DNA from 2 places in the Pseudoalteromonas sp. SG43-6 genome. Region 1 is predicted to be linked to the other one. Evidence: riboswitches for the same ligand, from Rfam matches in the RefSeq annotation. Region 1 holds a riboswitch; the other holds the start of a gene.
What was found. A riboswitch is a leader RNA that binds a small molecule or an ion and turns the genes downstream of it on or off. The one in region 1 is predicted to bind lysine.
Positions count from the first base shown of each region.

Region 2: another riboswitch for lysine. It lies ahead of dapA (4-hydroxy-tetrahydrodipicolinate synthase); the one in region 1 lies ahead of lysC (lysine-sensitive aspartokinase 3).

Region 1 is NZ_JACJEZ010000036.1:7,655-15,153, forward strand. Features, by position in the region: gene H5201_RS15160 (4'-phosphopantetheinyl transferase superfamily protein) at 1-560, shown strand, start outside; gene lysC (lysine-sensitive aspartokinase 3) at 537-1,940, opposite strand; lysine riboswitch at 2,018-2,189, opposite strand; gene nhaD (sodium:proton antiporter NhaD) at 2,304-3,551, opposite strand; gene H5201_RS15175 (hypothetical protein) at 3,730-5,010, shown strand; gene H5201_RS15180 (condensin complex protein MksE) at 5,016-5,561, shown strand; gene H5201_RS15185 (ATPase) at 5,561-7,499, shown strand, end outside.
Region 2 is NZ_JACJEZ010000009.1:102,167-109,665, reverse strand. Features, by position in the region: gene H5201_RS06020 (OmpA family protein) at 1-192, opposite strand, end outside; gene H5201_RS06015 (YdiU family protein) at 656-2,071, opposite strand; gene H5201_RS06010 (DNA-3-methyladenine glycosylase I) at 2,080-2,781, opposite strand; lysine riboswitch at 2,972-3,165, shown strand; gene dapA (4-hydroxy-tetrahydrodipicolinate synthase) at 3,298-4,182, shown strand; gene H5201_RS06000 (2,3,4,5-tetrahydropyridine-2,6-dicarboxylate N-succinyltransferase) at 4,198-4,938, shown strand; gene H5201_RS05995 (PLP-dependent decarboxylase) at 4,938-6,143, shown strand; gene H5201_RS05990 (succinylglutamate desuccinylase/aspartoacylase family protein) at 6,149-7,270, shown strand.

The DNA of each region.
Region 1 (7,499 bases):
AAGAATATTTAGCCACTCGGCTACTGCTTAAGTATTTGGTAAAACAAACGATGCCACAATTTCGTGATCTAGCAAATAACCATATTAGCTCTGAATTTGACCAGCAAAGCAGTAAATTACTGCTACATATAACTGACAGTGACACTGTATTGCGTAGTTGTTTATCCCACTCTAATGGTTTTGTGGGTGCTGCATTAAATGTAGAACGAATTGAATTTGGTTTTGATATTGAAAAAATAAACCTGAAGCGCCCATTTGCAAAGCTCGCTAAGCATTTTTATCATCTTGATGAGGTAAATTTAATAACGCAAGATCAGCAAAGTGCAGAACGATTTTTTAGAATATGGACCTTAAAAGAAGCACTTGCCAAAGCCACCAGCCAACCAATTGCAAAATTACTCAGCCCCAATGTATTTACTGAACTTGAGCGAGCAAATTTAACAGCGCTGAGTTGTCAATATCATGAGTTTGATATCAGTGTGGTAAGTGACAAGAGCACTGACTGGCAGTGCTCTGTGGTAAATTCTACCGCCCAATTACGCGGCGTTTTGAACTTCTAATAAACGGCTGTGGATCGCTTGCACAACAAAGTCTGACTCGCTCTGCTCCACTAAAAAGCACAGGTTATGTTTACTTGCGCCATGACAAATTAAGCGAATATTAAAATCGCTTAATACATTCATTAAGTTAATTTCTTGCTGACGTAATTGAATTTGTGAACCAATTAATGCCACTAAGGTTAAGTTGTTCTCAACCGACACGTGGCAAAACTCCGCTAACTTATCAAGGCATTCTTGATCAAGCTCAGGACGCGAGGCATTTGGCGCATTATCTAAAGTAATTGCAACACTTATCTCTGAGGTAGTTACCAAATCAACCGAGATATTAAACTCACTTAAAATTGTAAACACGTGAGCTAAAAAGCCACTAGCCAAAAGCATTTCGGGGCTTTTTAAGGTTAACAATATTTGATTTTTACGCTGCGTGACAGCACGAATTCCGGGGATTTGTGATTTCTCACGTTCGATCCAGGTACCACCACGTTCAGGCTCACGGCTAGAACCAACAAACACACTAATATGGCTGCGGCTCGCAGGTAAGATAGTTGCCGGATGTAATACTTTCGCCCCAAAGGTAGCCATTTCGGCCGCTTCATCAAAACTTAAACGCGCAATCGGCGTAGCCTTAGCACATAAGCGCGGATCGGTGCTAAAAATGCCCACGACATCAGTCCAAATGTGCACGCTTTTAGCGTTTATGGCTTCGGCCAGTAATGCCGCACTGTAATCTGAACCACCACGACCAAGTGTGGTAGTTTGACCATGTGCGTCGCTGCCTATAAAGCCTTGAGTTACAATAACCTGTTCAGCTAATAACGGAATTAAATGCTCTTTTGCGGCCATTGCTGTTGCAGCTACATCTGGGGTTGCTTTAGAAAACTGGCTGTCGGTTTTTAATACCTGTCGCACATCAAAACGCACCGCATTTAAGCCATTTAAACGCAGTACCTGAGTAAATAAATAGGATGATAAACGCTCACCAAAGCTCAATAACTCATCATGTTGTTGCTTTGATTTTAGTGGTTCACTGGCAAGTGACTTAAAAGCTTTAATGGTTTCATCAAAGCCATGAGCTAAATCAGCATCCAATGACAGCTCATTTAAAATAGCTTCTTGAATAGCAATAACGCCAGCAATATTCTCATTGCGCTCTTCTGCTGATAAATCTTTTTTACATAAGGTCACAAGGTGATTAGTCACTCCTGCGCTGGCACTAACGGCCACTACTCGTACGTTGTTATCGGCTACAATAATTTCACTGCAACGGCTCATCGCTTCAAAGTTAGCCACACTGGTGCCACCGAACTTTGCGACTACGTAGTCTGATTTTTGATTTTGTGCTGACTGTTGCAAGTTAGTTGCAGCTAATTGGGTATTCATGTCGTCTCCTTTTGTGGCATTCATACCACGATAAAACAAGAAGAACTTGGCAAGGGGGTGCTCGATAAGAAAAGTCCACTGCCAGAAGCTCTCCACCTAATTGGTGACAGTTTTGAGGATTCAGCCCCATAAACCGAAAAACCACTGTGACGTCCAGTTGCTTTCCTCGGCGAGTACTTCCCTCCTTAATGATTACAGGCATACGTCGCCTAACATTAAGTACCTAAGTACCGCACCTCTTCTGAATGTTAGATTAATTACGTAAATTATTAGCAATTAAATAACAAAACCCGCTATTAAGCGGGCTTTGAAAGTTATCGTTTAGACGTCTAGCTGTCAAGTTGTTTTAAATAATAAAAGCAATTAAATAAAACTACCTGCTAAATACGATCCCATATAACCAATTGTATAAGCGATTAATAAATACACCGACATACGTAAATAACTCATAAAGGTAAGCGCTTTTACTTTACTCATAGCGATAATACCGGCAGCCGAGCCAATAATAAGCATGGACCCACCCACTCCAGTTGCATACGTAAACGACAACCATTGTTGTGGACTCATCACTATTTCAGCTTTAAGTAACGCAGCCGTTAGTGGTACGTTGTCAACCGCAGCTGATAATATACCCATTAAATAATTAGCGTATTGTGCTGGCATTAACTCGTAAAGATGAGTGAACTTACTGAGCATACCGACTTCTTTCAGAGCGCCTACAAGTAATAATACGCCAACGAAGAACAGTAAGGTGTCGTATTCTATTTCGCGAATATAATCGATGATTTTTTTATTCACATCTTTTTTGCGCATTAAAAATTGCGCTACTAAAAACATCAACGACAAACCAAATAAGAAAGTTAACAAAGGCGGCACATGATAAAGCACGCTTAACGTTAATGTCCCGACAATCGTTGATAAGAAAATCACTGCAATAGTGATATCTGTTTTCTCAATGCGACGGTCCTCTTGTTTGGTAAACTCAACTTGGCCGTTGAGTCCAAATGACAGCATAATGGCCAATAGCGCCACGCTAAATAACGCAGGCACAACCAACAATAGCAAGTGACCAATGGTAACTTTGTCATCAAGGAAAATCATCAAGGTAGTAACATCACCGGTAATTAACGACACTCCGCCCGAGTTCACACTAAAGATGATAAGCGTAGCGTATTTAATTAGCTTTTTCGGATCGAGTTTTAACGACATCACCACCGCAAGGGAAATTAATGTGGCTGTGATATTGTCTGAAATCGACGAAAATAAGAAGGAGAACCCGCCAATCAAAAACATCAGTTTGCGTTCGCTAATAGCACTGGGCATTATCTTATGCACAATATTTTGGATAAAACCTTTGGAGTTCAAATAGGCTACAAAGGTCATTGCAGCCATTAAAAACAACCAGAGTGTGGCAATCTCTAAAATATTGTGGTCAAGTTGATGTTGTACGTTTTCGGGGCTTTGCCCGTGAAGCGGCGAGATAAATAAGATAATCCAGCATAAAGTACCAAAGAAAAGCGTGGTTTTGGCCTTGTTTACATGGATAATATCCTCTATAACGATGAGCACGAATGCTAGCGTTATCAGGGTTAGGATAATTGCAGTTACCATGGTGTTTGAACAACCTTTATAAAAATGTAAAAATTGTATGTTATGAGCCGCAGGACGACACGGCGCGCAGTCTAGCACCAAAGAATGTGTAAAACTATTGTCAATTTGCTTTTCTACGACTAATCGCTGAGGCCTAACAAGCCGGCTTTACAAGATAAATTAGGATTTTTGGAGTTTTATGATCCCAGCTAAAAAGTTGCTAAATACCCTAACAGAGCACTGGGGAATGTTAGAGCTGCTATTTAAACGTTTTAAAATGGCTGATTTCAGCCTAAAAGACGTGCAAAATGCGATCAAACAAAAACAACCTACGTGGTCAAATGAGCGCATTTACAAAGAAACCAACCGCCTTTTAAACCAAGATATTATTATTCCCTTGGCTAAATCGTCACAACTTGAAATTAACCGTGCAATTGCAGATTTTGCCACTTTTTTATTGCAGGAAGAACATTTAGGCTTGGCGCAAGAAATTAGCGTGCTGGTTGAAGATTTAGCCCGTTTGGGTAACCGTTTAGACAATGCCGGTAGTATTGAAGACTACGACGAGATGCGCCGTTTTAGCCGTATTATGGATGATCGGGTGCGTAAAATAATGAAACTATTTGCCCACAACGAAAATGCCATTTTAAATATTGTAGAACAAGCAAAAGCTAATAATGCGGTGCAATCATTACAAAAGCGTTATCAAGCGGTAATTGAAGCGTTCGATGAATACATTGAACCAATGCTTGAAATGGTCGATATTCGTGGCGATTTTCATGCTTGTTTTAATACCATCGAAACACAAATCAGCACGCAAATCGAACATATTGAACGCAGCGGTAAAGCTTATCAAGATAAACGCATGCTTGAACGATTACGTACCCGAATTTTAGAAATGCATTTAGTTGGTCGCGAAAGCCTGCGTAAAAGTGCCGATATGCTAATGCCACTGCGTGAAGAGTTGCGCCGTAATAATATGATCACTCGTCAAGCAGCTAAAGTACTTGGTTTAGTACGTAAAAATGGCGTTGATAATATGCTCAGCGCCGTACAACCACATTTTGTCTCTGACACGCAGCGATTCTCATTGGGGCAACAGCGCCATATGGTCGCTTATATGGCTGCACTTGTTGAGTTTGAACACAGTGAATACGAACTTCCTGATCAACAAGATGTGCCTGCTTTTGTTACGCCCAATATTCCAGATTACAATAATGTTAAAGCAAACTTTAAAAAACGCTTCAATGCTAAACGTAAAAAGCCACAACCATTATTGACCTTTTTAGAGCAAAGCTACCCCGACCTTGAAGCCGACGAAATGCTGTTTTTATATCAAAAGCTGGTAAGTGACAGCGATATTGAAATCAATCAAAGTGATGAGAAAATGCGCGTGAAAATTGCCGGGCAACATTTTTCTCTTTTCCCTTTTAATTCTAAGCCTGTTGACCCTCAGCAAACACCAACAGTGGATGAGTAACCGTTATGACACAGATAAATTTAGATGAACTTAGTCATCTACAAGCAATTAATAAAAAATTAGTCACCGGCTATCACATTAGCGAACAAGACACCGTAATGTGGCAAGAGCTTGATCAACAAATTGATCATTACCGCGCATTATTCAGCGCCCTTGGCCACGATTTACAACATGACAGCCGTGGTTTTTATTACTTTGCCAGTGATGAAAGTACACCCAATATGGGGAAAATTTCCCGCGCGATTGCCTTAACCATTTATATCTTAATTGAGCACTATGCAAACTCAGGTAAAGACCCAATGCGTGCCCTATTTGATGAAGTGAATGATTTAGAACTGATGCAAACTTTAGTGCAAATGAACAAGCACTTATTTGATCAACTCGAAATTTTTTCAGGATCAGACCTACGTAAAGACGTGTACTTACGCATGATACGACTTGGCCTTGCCCGTGAAGTAGAAGGCGGCTTTATGCTGCAAGCACCTATCTACCGTTATATTGATGCCTTAATGGAAGTAAACGAAGAAACCTATATTGGAGAGGACGAATAATGAAAAACCTATACGGCCTCAGTAAGCTGGCATTATTAAACACCGCCGGTTATGCCAAATGTGTGATCCCGCTTGATAAAAGCAGCTCAATTTGTGCACCAAATAACACCGGTAAAAGCTCGGTGATCAATGCTCTACAATTTCCGCTTATTAATGATTTACGCCTAACAGAATGGGACGGTCATGATTTAGACGAAACCCGTAAATTTTATTTTTCGTCAGATCAATCCTATATTTTACTCGAAGCCGACCTACCCCATGGCCCGGTGGTGATTGGTGTAGCTGGGCTTGGTAAAATTGCCGGTTACGCACATCAGTTTTTTTGTTACCAAGGCAAGCTTGATCTTGAGCAGTATACTCAAGGTAAAACCATCATTAAGTTCACTAAACTGTTTAATCATTTAAAAGAGCAAGGCTTTAACCCTATCGAGCTTAAAGCGCAAGAGCTCAACGCGCTATTAACGGGTGGTGCCACGCCATTTGACGGCGACATTAACTTAAAGATGATCCCGCTTAACAACGTGCAAGATTCGGCAATTTATAAAGAAATTTTCCGCCGTATTTTGAACCTGCATAAATTAGGCGCTGCCGACGTAAAGCGCTTTATGTTACGCGTATTTGAACGCCACATGTCAAACTCAAAGGTCGATTTTTATGAAGTATGGCGTCGCTCCTTTGATAAAGTAAACCGCGCAAAACGTGAGCTAAAAGCACTCGAGTCGATGCAAGAGCCTATCAGCGCCCTTGAATCTATGCTTGAAAACCAAACCGTACTCAAAGGTAAATTAGCCGCATACGCCCCCAAAATTGACCAAGCATTAATCGATTTTGATAGCTACCAAGAGGCGCAATTGAGCGAGCTTAATGTTGCCCTTGAAGACATTGAACACGAAAAGCACGAGTTTGAACAAAAACAACAACTTTATGTACAACAATCGCGCGATATTGAACGCAGGCAAACACAAATAGAGCAATGGTTTTTAGACTTTGGTGCTCTAAAATCTGAATTTGAATTGGTTAACATGGCAACCTTAAAAGTAAGCCTTGGTCAATTAAAGCAAGATTACGAGTCACTATCGCATTCTATCAACAGTGCGCAAGGGCAAAGCCTGCATACTCTTGATTACCGTATTAGTGAAACACAAAAGCAGATCAAAAGCTTAAAGCTGCAACTTAAAAATCTTGAGTTTAATTTATTTACCCGTATGCGCGAGGATTTATCACTTAAAGAAGTTGAAGAGATCTCGCGTATTCTAAACCCTGACATTCTGTCATTTGCCACCACCAGTAATGGTGATATAGATATCACTGATGAAGATGCCTTTGGTGCATTTTTAGAGCAATTATCAGATAACGTGAAAGGCGGCGTGCTCACCCTGCCAGGCGCGACCATCAAGCTGAAAAAACTCTCCCCGGTGCAGATGCAAAGCGGTGAAAATAAAGAGCAACTTACTGCGCAACTCAGCGCCCTTGAACAGTCACTCAATGAATTTAAGCAACAGCGTGATGTGGCCGCCAATGTGGCCGACAAACAAAAAGAAAAAGATGCCTTATACGATGAACTCATGGCAGCAGAAAGCGCACTTAAACGCTTTGAACAATTCCAGGTTATGCTGCAATCTATTGATGCACAAACACTCTTAAAAGAGCAATTATTGGCTGAACGCGAGCAAGTTGATAGCTACTTACAAGATATTCAAAATAACAGCGGTTCAATTAGTGATCGACGCTCGATTATTAAATCGAAAAAAGATTTAATTTCACGCCAAGCCGAGCGCCTACGCCAAGTGAAATCTGAACGAATTGACCACACGCTGGATTTATATAGCGGTAAAGTCACCCCGTATATGATAGATATTCAAATTGATTTTGATAATCTCAGTGACTTAGTTCATCACTTTAATAAAGATTGCCAAGAGCTGCGTAATTTTGATATCA
Region 2 (7,499 bases), on a different contig from region 1:
ACGATAACCAATTTCTGCACCCCAACCAGTTGAATCATCAACGTTGGTACCTGCGCTTCCACGGACATTTTCCCATGAAGCATCGTAATAATCGCCAAAAGCACCGATAAAGAAACCTTCTTTTTCAGCAGCGAAACTTGAAGCGCTAGTTGCAGCTAGTGCTAAAGCAATAGTAAGTGATTTTAATTTCATTGTTTCCTTCCCATTTTCACAATTAAAATTGTAGCTAAGAGACCCTAGCTCAATAAGTTTAACCATAGAGTACCGTATCTTTAGTTAATCATTACTTAACGAAAATATTTAAATGCATATTTTGCAATTTAACTATTTATTAAAATAAAGCGCCCTACATTATAGTTCAGATAAAAAACTTTACCTAACTTGCACATCTATCGATTGTCAGCATTGTAATTGCTATCACTGCAATTTCAGCCACAACGTTTCTAATATCTTTGGCTTTAATAATTTAAATGCTTAAGCTAATGAGTGCATTATATTGGTTAATTTTAAATCAACAAGTAGTTAAGCATATTTATTTCTTATAATTATTAATAAATAACAGCTTTTAACTAAAGATCTGGATGTATAAGTCACATCAATTCATTAATCGTCGCTCAATTTACGAACAATACGCCTAACAATCAGCACTGCGTTATTATGTTCCGCAGAATGTTTGGTAATTAGTATCCCCATCAACAGGCGGGGAGTACCAAAATGCAGGGCTTGCCAACAATTGGTAAGGCGACCTCAAGGCCGTTAAATATTCATCTAACATGCTGCTTTCACCAGTACTTTCATACTGCTGTATTATGCTTTCAACAATATGATTACGCGGGATCAAGCGTGGGTTGGCTTGGCGCATCAGCTGATAGCTTTGCGTATTTGTTCTGGCTAACCACTTAATAGACCAACCAGCCAAGTCACTCGGAATGGCAGTCTGACCTTGCAATGATTCTGTTAAGGAGTCAAAAGTATTGGTGTAATCAAGCTGATGGGTTTTCAGTAAAGTTAATAACTCGGATACTAATTCAGCATCGCCATCTTGATGACCATCAAAGCCCAGTTTTTTCGCCCACATCTGTGTAAAGGCTTGATGAAACTGCTCAGCAAAACCATTTATTAATGGGCTTAATAGCTCAACAGCCTGCTCTTCGTCATCGCTAATTAAAGGAATTAAACTTTCAGCTAAACGTGCACAATTCCAATTAGCAATATTAGGTTGATTGCCAAAAGCATAGCGACCTTGGCGATCAATAGAACTAAATACAGTATCAAAATCAAACTGATTCATCATTGCACAAGGGCCATAATCGATGGTCTCACCACTGACGAGCGTATTATCAGTATTCATTACTCCATGAATAAAACCAACGCGCATCCAGCTAACAATCAGGCTAACTTGCTTTTCAATTACCGCACTTAAAAATGCCAAATAACGCGCAGAGCCCGTAGACTTTATCTCAGGATAATGACGCTCAATAGCTAAATCAGCTAAGGCTTTTAAACCAGTCTCGTCACCTTGCGCAGCTAAATACTGAAACGAACCGACACGTATATGACTACTAGCAACGCGGGTAACAATGGCTCCTTGTTGTGGTGGTTGACGGTAAACTGTTTCACCACTGGCAACAACTGCCAAACAACGTGTCGTCGCTATGCCAAGCCCGTGCATTGCCTCACTCATTATATATTCACGTACCGCAGGACCGATTGCACAACGGCCATCACCTCCACGTGAAAATGGCGTAGCACCAGAACCTTTGAGTTGAATGTCCCAAAGCTGTTGCTGCTGATCAGTGACAGCCCCTAATAAATGTGCTCGCCCATCACCTAAACGCGGTGAAAAATGTCCAAATTGATGCCCTGAGTAACCTAATGCCACAGCAGCAACATCGCTGTTATTAAGATTACCAGAAAAAATTACCGCACGTTCTGATGTGACAACCTCAATATTAAGCTGCCTAGCTAACGTATCGTTCCACAGCAGTAAGTTTGGAGCAATAACAGCACTTGGCTGATCAGCCACAGCAAAATCATCAGCAATCTGGGTGTAACGAGCAACTAATTTCATAGTATTCCTTAAGCTTGGGTTGTTTGTATACCAACGCGATTATCGCCCACGCTGTATGCAACTAACAGACTGAGCTCTTGTAGGCTTAATCCGCTTTGTTGCTGCAATTCATTAAAAAAATGTTGAGCGCTGGTAAGTGACTTTTTAGTTTGTAAACCGCCATCAATTATCTTATGAGCACGGAGATAACTTTCTACATCACGCGATAATAAAAAAGTGTCTTTCCCTAAGGTTCGCAATGCATAAGGGCCGGTGTTACCACCTAAACGCGCCCCATGCTTTTTTAAATACCCCCACAAACCAATAATATCGTCGCTCGGCCAATCTGCAATAAACTGACTAAAACTGCCATGTTCACTTGCCACTTCATGGATCATATACGCATTTTCTGGGATCGTTTGCACTTTTTTAAAGTTACGAACGATTCGCTCATCGGTGGCTTTTTGCTCAAGCATATCTGGCGGCATCATTAATAATTTAGCCACACTAAAATCCCAAAATACTTCCCGAAAACCTGGCCATTTATTGTTGATCACTGACCAATAAAAACCACTTTGAAAAATTTTGCGGGTAAACTCTTCAAGCCATGCATCATCAGGTAAAGCAGTTAATTGCTTTGCATTTTGAGGGGCAACAAGTAAGTGCTGTAACATTACTTCGCTACCTTTTCGCTGTGCCGCTCGTTGATATATATCTTGAAATTTTTCCATTACTCACTACCACTACTTGTTATTACGCTTACTGTAACGCTATTTACGTTGTAAAAAAATGTCAGGAGCACATTGCAGCTAAAAATAAACTTAAAAATATCCAGCCTTGACACCTAGACGGCTAAAATGCTTTAATCTTTCGTATTACCCCTATTTAAGGTGTGAGTTTTAAACGATAAAACTTGCACCATGGGCTAGAAGAGGTGCGTTATTCAGGTAACGTATGTGAGGAGCACACACTCCAGTGATCATACGTGAGGGGAATTAACGCCGAGAAGTAACACTTTTTGTGAAGTTTTACTTCGGGCGACTGGGTTGAATCCCAGCGACTGTCACCAATAACAGCTTGGCTGTTAAAATATTTGGTGGAGAGCTTCTGGTCTTAGCGTAATAAGGCCATAGCGCCCTATTATATTAAGCCCATTCGCTCTTCGAATTATTCGTTCGAACGACGTTAATGTGGCTCCAATCATAAAAGCTTATTAACTCCTCGAATCACTTATAAGTTCGTGAGAGATGATCAATAACTTCAATTTAAATGACTACCCTTTGTGGACGGCACTCGTCACGCCATTTACTGACGCTGGTGAAGTCGACTATGCCACTCTTGATCAGTTAGTTGCACAGCAGCAAGTGACTAACAATGGTATTTTATTACTTGGTAGCACTGGCGAAGGCCTCGCACTAACACTCAAAGAGCAACAAGCGATTGTTGAACACGTGTGCCAATTAACGCCAACAGTACCACTGATGGTTGCAGTAGGCGGTATAAACCTAAAGCAACAAATTGCCTGGGTTGAATACTGTAATCAGTTACCCATTCATAGCTATTTACTGGGCACTCCCCTATACGCTAAGCCCGGCGTGGTAGGCCAAACACATTGGTTTGAAAGCTTACTTAATACCAGTAAACATCCTTGCATGCTTTATAACGTACCAGGGCGCAGTGCTGTTGATATTCCATCGGCCGTAATTAGCAACTTGAAAGACCATAAAAACTTGTGGGCACTCAAAGAAGCCAGTGGCGACATTGCTAAATTTGAAGGTTTTAGAAAAGTCGCACCTAATTTAGCTATTTTTAGCGGTGACGATGCACTGATGCCTTACTTTGCCCAGGCTGGCGCAAAAGGTTTAGTCTCTGTGGCTGCTAATGCATGGCCTGTGCAAACCCATGAGTTTGTAAAACGAAGTCTCAGCGGTCAACACCCCAATTTATTTGCCGACTGGTCACAAGCCATTCAAAGCTTGTTTGCTGTCGCAAACCCTATCCCCGTCAAAGTATTGATGCATTTACAAGGGCGAATTAACAGCCCGTACTTACGCCCACCTTTGACGCATCTTGAGTTAACGCAAACTGATTGTATTAACAACGCAAACAACACCATTTTATCTTGGCATTAAATACAGGTTTTTATAATGAGCTGGTTAGAACTACTAAATAATTTAGAATCGGGCGCAGTGCGCGCAGCAACACAAGACGACAACGGCCAATGGCATGCTAACGTTGCAGTAAAACAAGGTATTTTAGAAGCGTTTAAAAATGGCACTAATACCGAATTTCCAGGTGGCTTTGTTGATAAACACAATTTAGCACCACAAGGTTTTGCAGCCGATGCTGGAGTGCGTATGGTACCTGGTGGCTCAAGCGTTCGCCGTGGCGCACACGTTGCTAAGGGCACGATTATTATGCCACCAGCATATGTAAACATTGGTGCCTTTATCGACGAAGGCACTATGGTTGATAGCCACGCGTTAGTGGGGTCGTGTGCGCAAGTAGGTAAAAATGTACATTTAAGCGCTGCAGTACAACTAGGCGGTGTACTTGAACCTATTGGTGCAAGCCCGGTGGTGGTAGAAGACGATGCATTCATCGGTGCAGGTTGCGTGATTGTTGAAGGCGTAGTAGTGAAAAAAGGCGCGGTGCTCGCACCAGGTGTACGCTTATCAGCAACTATTCCTGTTTATGACTGTGTTAATGAGCGCCAGCTGGCTAAAGGCGAGCCTATTCCTGAATACGCGATTGTTATTCCAGGTTCTCGCCCAGCTTCTAATACTTGGGCTCGCGAGCAAGGATTAAGTATGTCGTGTGCATTAATTGTAAAATACCGTGATGAACAAAGTGATGCATCATTGCTGCTTGAAGAGGTTTTACGTTAATGAGCTTTTTGAGCACGCCAGTTAAAACCGCCATTGATGAGCTATCAACTGCGCTTGATACACCCTTTTTTATTTACGACCTTGATACATTAAACGCACACTTAACGCGGTTAGTGACGCAAACTGAGGTAAAACTGTGGTATGCCGTAAAAGCTAACCCATTATCTAAAGTCATTCAAAGCTTAGATAACGCGGGTTTTAACTTTGATGTGGCAAGCAAGGGCGAACTTGAGCAAGTACTTGCTCAAGGTATTAACAGCGAGCGCGTGCTCAATACAGGGCCTGCCAAAAGCCCAAAACAAATTAAACACTTTATTGCGCGCGGCGTACGTACCTTTGTTGCCGAAAGCCTTAATCAAGTACGCTGGCTTAACGAGCAAGCAAGCTTACAAAACTGTCAGTTACAGGTATTACTGCGAGTGCAATTACGCTGGCCTGAAGGGGAAAAAAACCCACTTGGTGGCGATAGCCTTACTCCATTTGGTTTAGGTTGCGATGAATGGCAAGCGCTAAATACTAGCGACTACCCAGCGCTTAATTTTGACGGTCTGCATATTTTTCAGTGGGGCAACATGCTTAGCAGCGACAAACTCGCTGAGCTGTGGACACAAATGATTACGCCGTTAACAAAGCTTGCCAACGACTTAGGTATTCACTTAAAAGTACTCGACTTAGGCGGTGGTTTAGGTATTCCTTACACTCTTGATGCACCAACCTTAAGTTGGGATGCGCTCATTGATGCATTAGCTAACATTAAACATGCCGCAGGCGTACAAGAACTCTGGATGGAGCTTGGCCGTTATGCTGTGGGCGAATGCGGTCATTACGCAACGCCTGTCGTTGAGCGAAAACTTAACTATGCCCAACAACAAGTGATCTTAAGCGGCGGTATTAATCATTTATTGCGCCCTGCAGTCACCAGCCAAGATTTCCCAGCACGATTATTACGAGACTCAACTGCTGCATACAAAACTATGAGCTTATATGGGCCATTATGTACAGCACTTGATTGCTTAGGTGAACACCAATTACCTAGTGATTTAAATGAGCAAGACTGGTTGGTGTTTAGCCAATGTGGCGCGTACGGCTTTACCGAAAGTATGCCGTATTTTTTATGTCATGAGCTAGCCGCTGAATACACATTACAAAATGGCGAGCTTAACTGTATTCGCACAGCTGAAGATGCCAACTACTACTTAAGGTAATTGAGATGAGTACGACTAAAGCTATAAGCCAAGAAAACATAGTAGTTGGTGAAGTTGCCAACGGCCTACCGCTCACAATTCCTGTCTATCGTTTAAAAGGCGATGGCACTGGGCCAAGTGTGTATGTGCAAGCTAATATGCACGGTGCAGAAGTACAAGGCAATGCGGTTATTTACCAATTACTTGAGCAGCTTAAGCATCTTGAACTCAAAGGCGATATCACCCTGGTGCCTTACGCGAACCCAATTGGTTGCAATCAAAAATCGGGCGAATTCACCCTTGGTCGTTTTGATCCAATCACCGGCACCAACTGGAACCGCATGTATCACTGCAATAGTAAGCTCGCGAGCCAATTTGCTGAGCAATATAGTGATGCCGATGAGCAAACCTTAAAAAGTGAGTTTAAAGCCGCACTGATTGATGAAGTAGACCAACAACTAAGCGGTCCAGCTTATCGCCTAACTACAGGCAAACGCATTGCACTTAACTTGCAAAAGTTGGCACACCAAGCTGATATCGTGCTCGACTTACACACAGGCCCCATTTCGAGTCAGCATTTATATTGCCCAGATTATGCCAAGGCCAGTGCCAACTACTTTAATATTCCTCATGTATTAATCATCCCTAATGATTTTGCAGGAGCAATGGATGAAGCAAGTTTTTGCCCATGGTGGCAATTAACCGAGGCATTAGCTCAACAAGGGCGTGAATTTAATGTTCAAGTTGAAGCTTTTACGGTCGAACTCGGCAGCCAAGAAAAAATCGATTTAACTGCGGCCCTTGATGATGCTAATAGTATTTTAAGTTACCTAAATCATAAGCAGGTATTCGTTGATGCCCCCTATCAGCCAAAAGTAATGAAGCGCTACGGCTGTGATTTAAATGATTACCTTGCTTACTATGCACCTATGGGCGGCATGGTTGAGTATATAGCGCCACTTGGCGGCCATATCAAAGCTGGCGAGCCGATTGCTAGAGTATTGCGAATGGAGCGCTACCTAGCAGAGCAACCATTACAAACCCTAACATTTGATTGTGACGCCATCGCGATTTTGCATTTTGCTTCAGCAAGCGTAAACCAAGGCACCGAACTATATAAATTCTTTACTAACGTATTTGAGCTTTAATTTTTATATCAAGCTCAACCCTTCTCATTGCGTGAGAGCACGACTATCCAATTGGAAAAAGTGCATTGAACAAGCGGCTTCGGCCGCTTTTTCTTTGTATTTATGGGCAAAAAGCGCCACAATCAACTAAGTTCAGTAACAATTCACTGATATTCAGTTAAAGTAAATGCTGGATAAATGTATGGGATAGGTATCTTAGTCGTTTTATGATACTGAAATTAGCCTATTC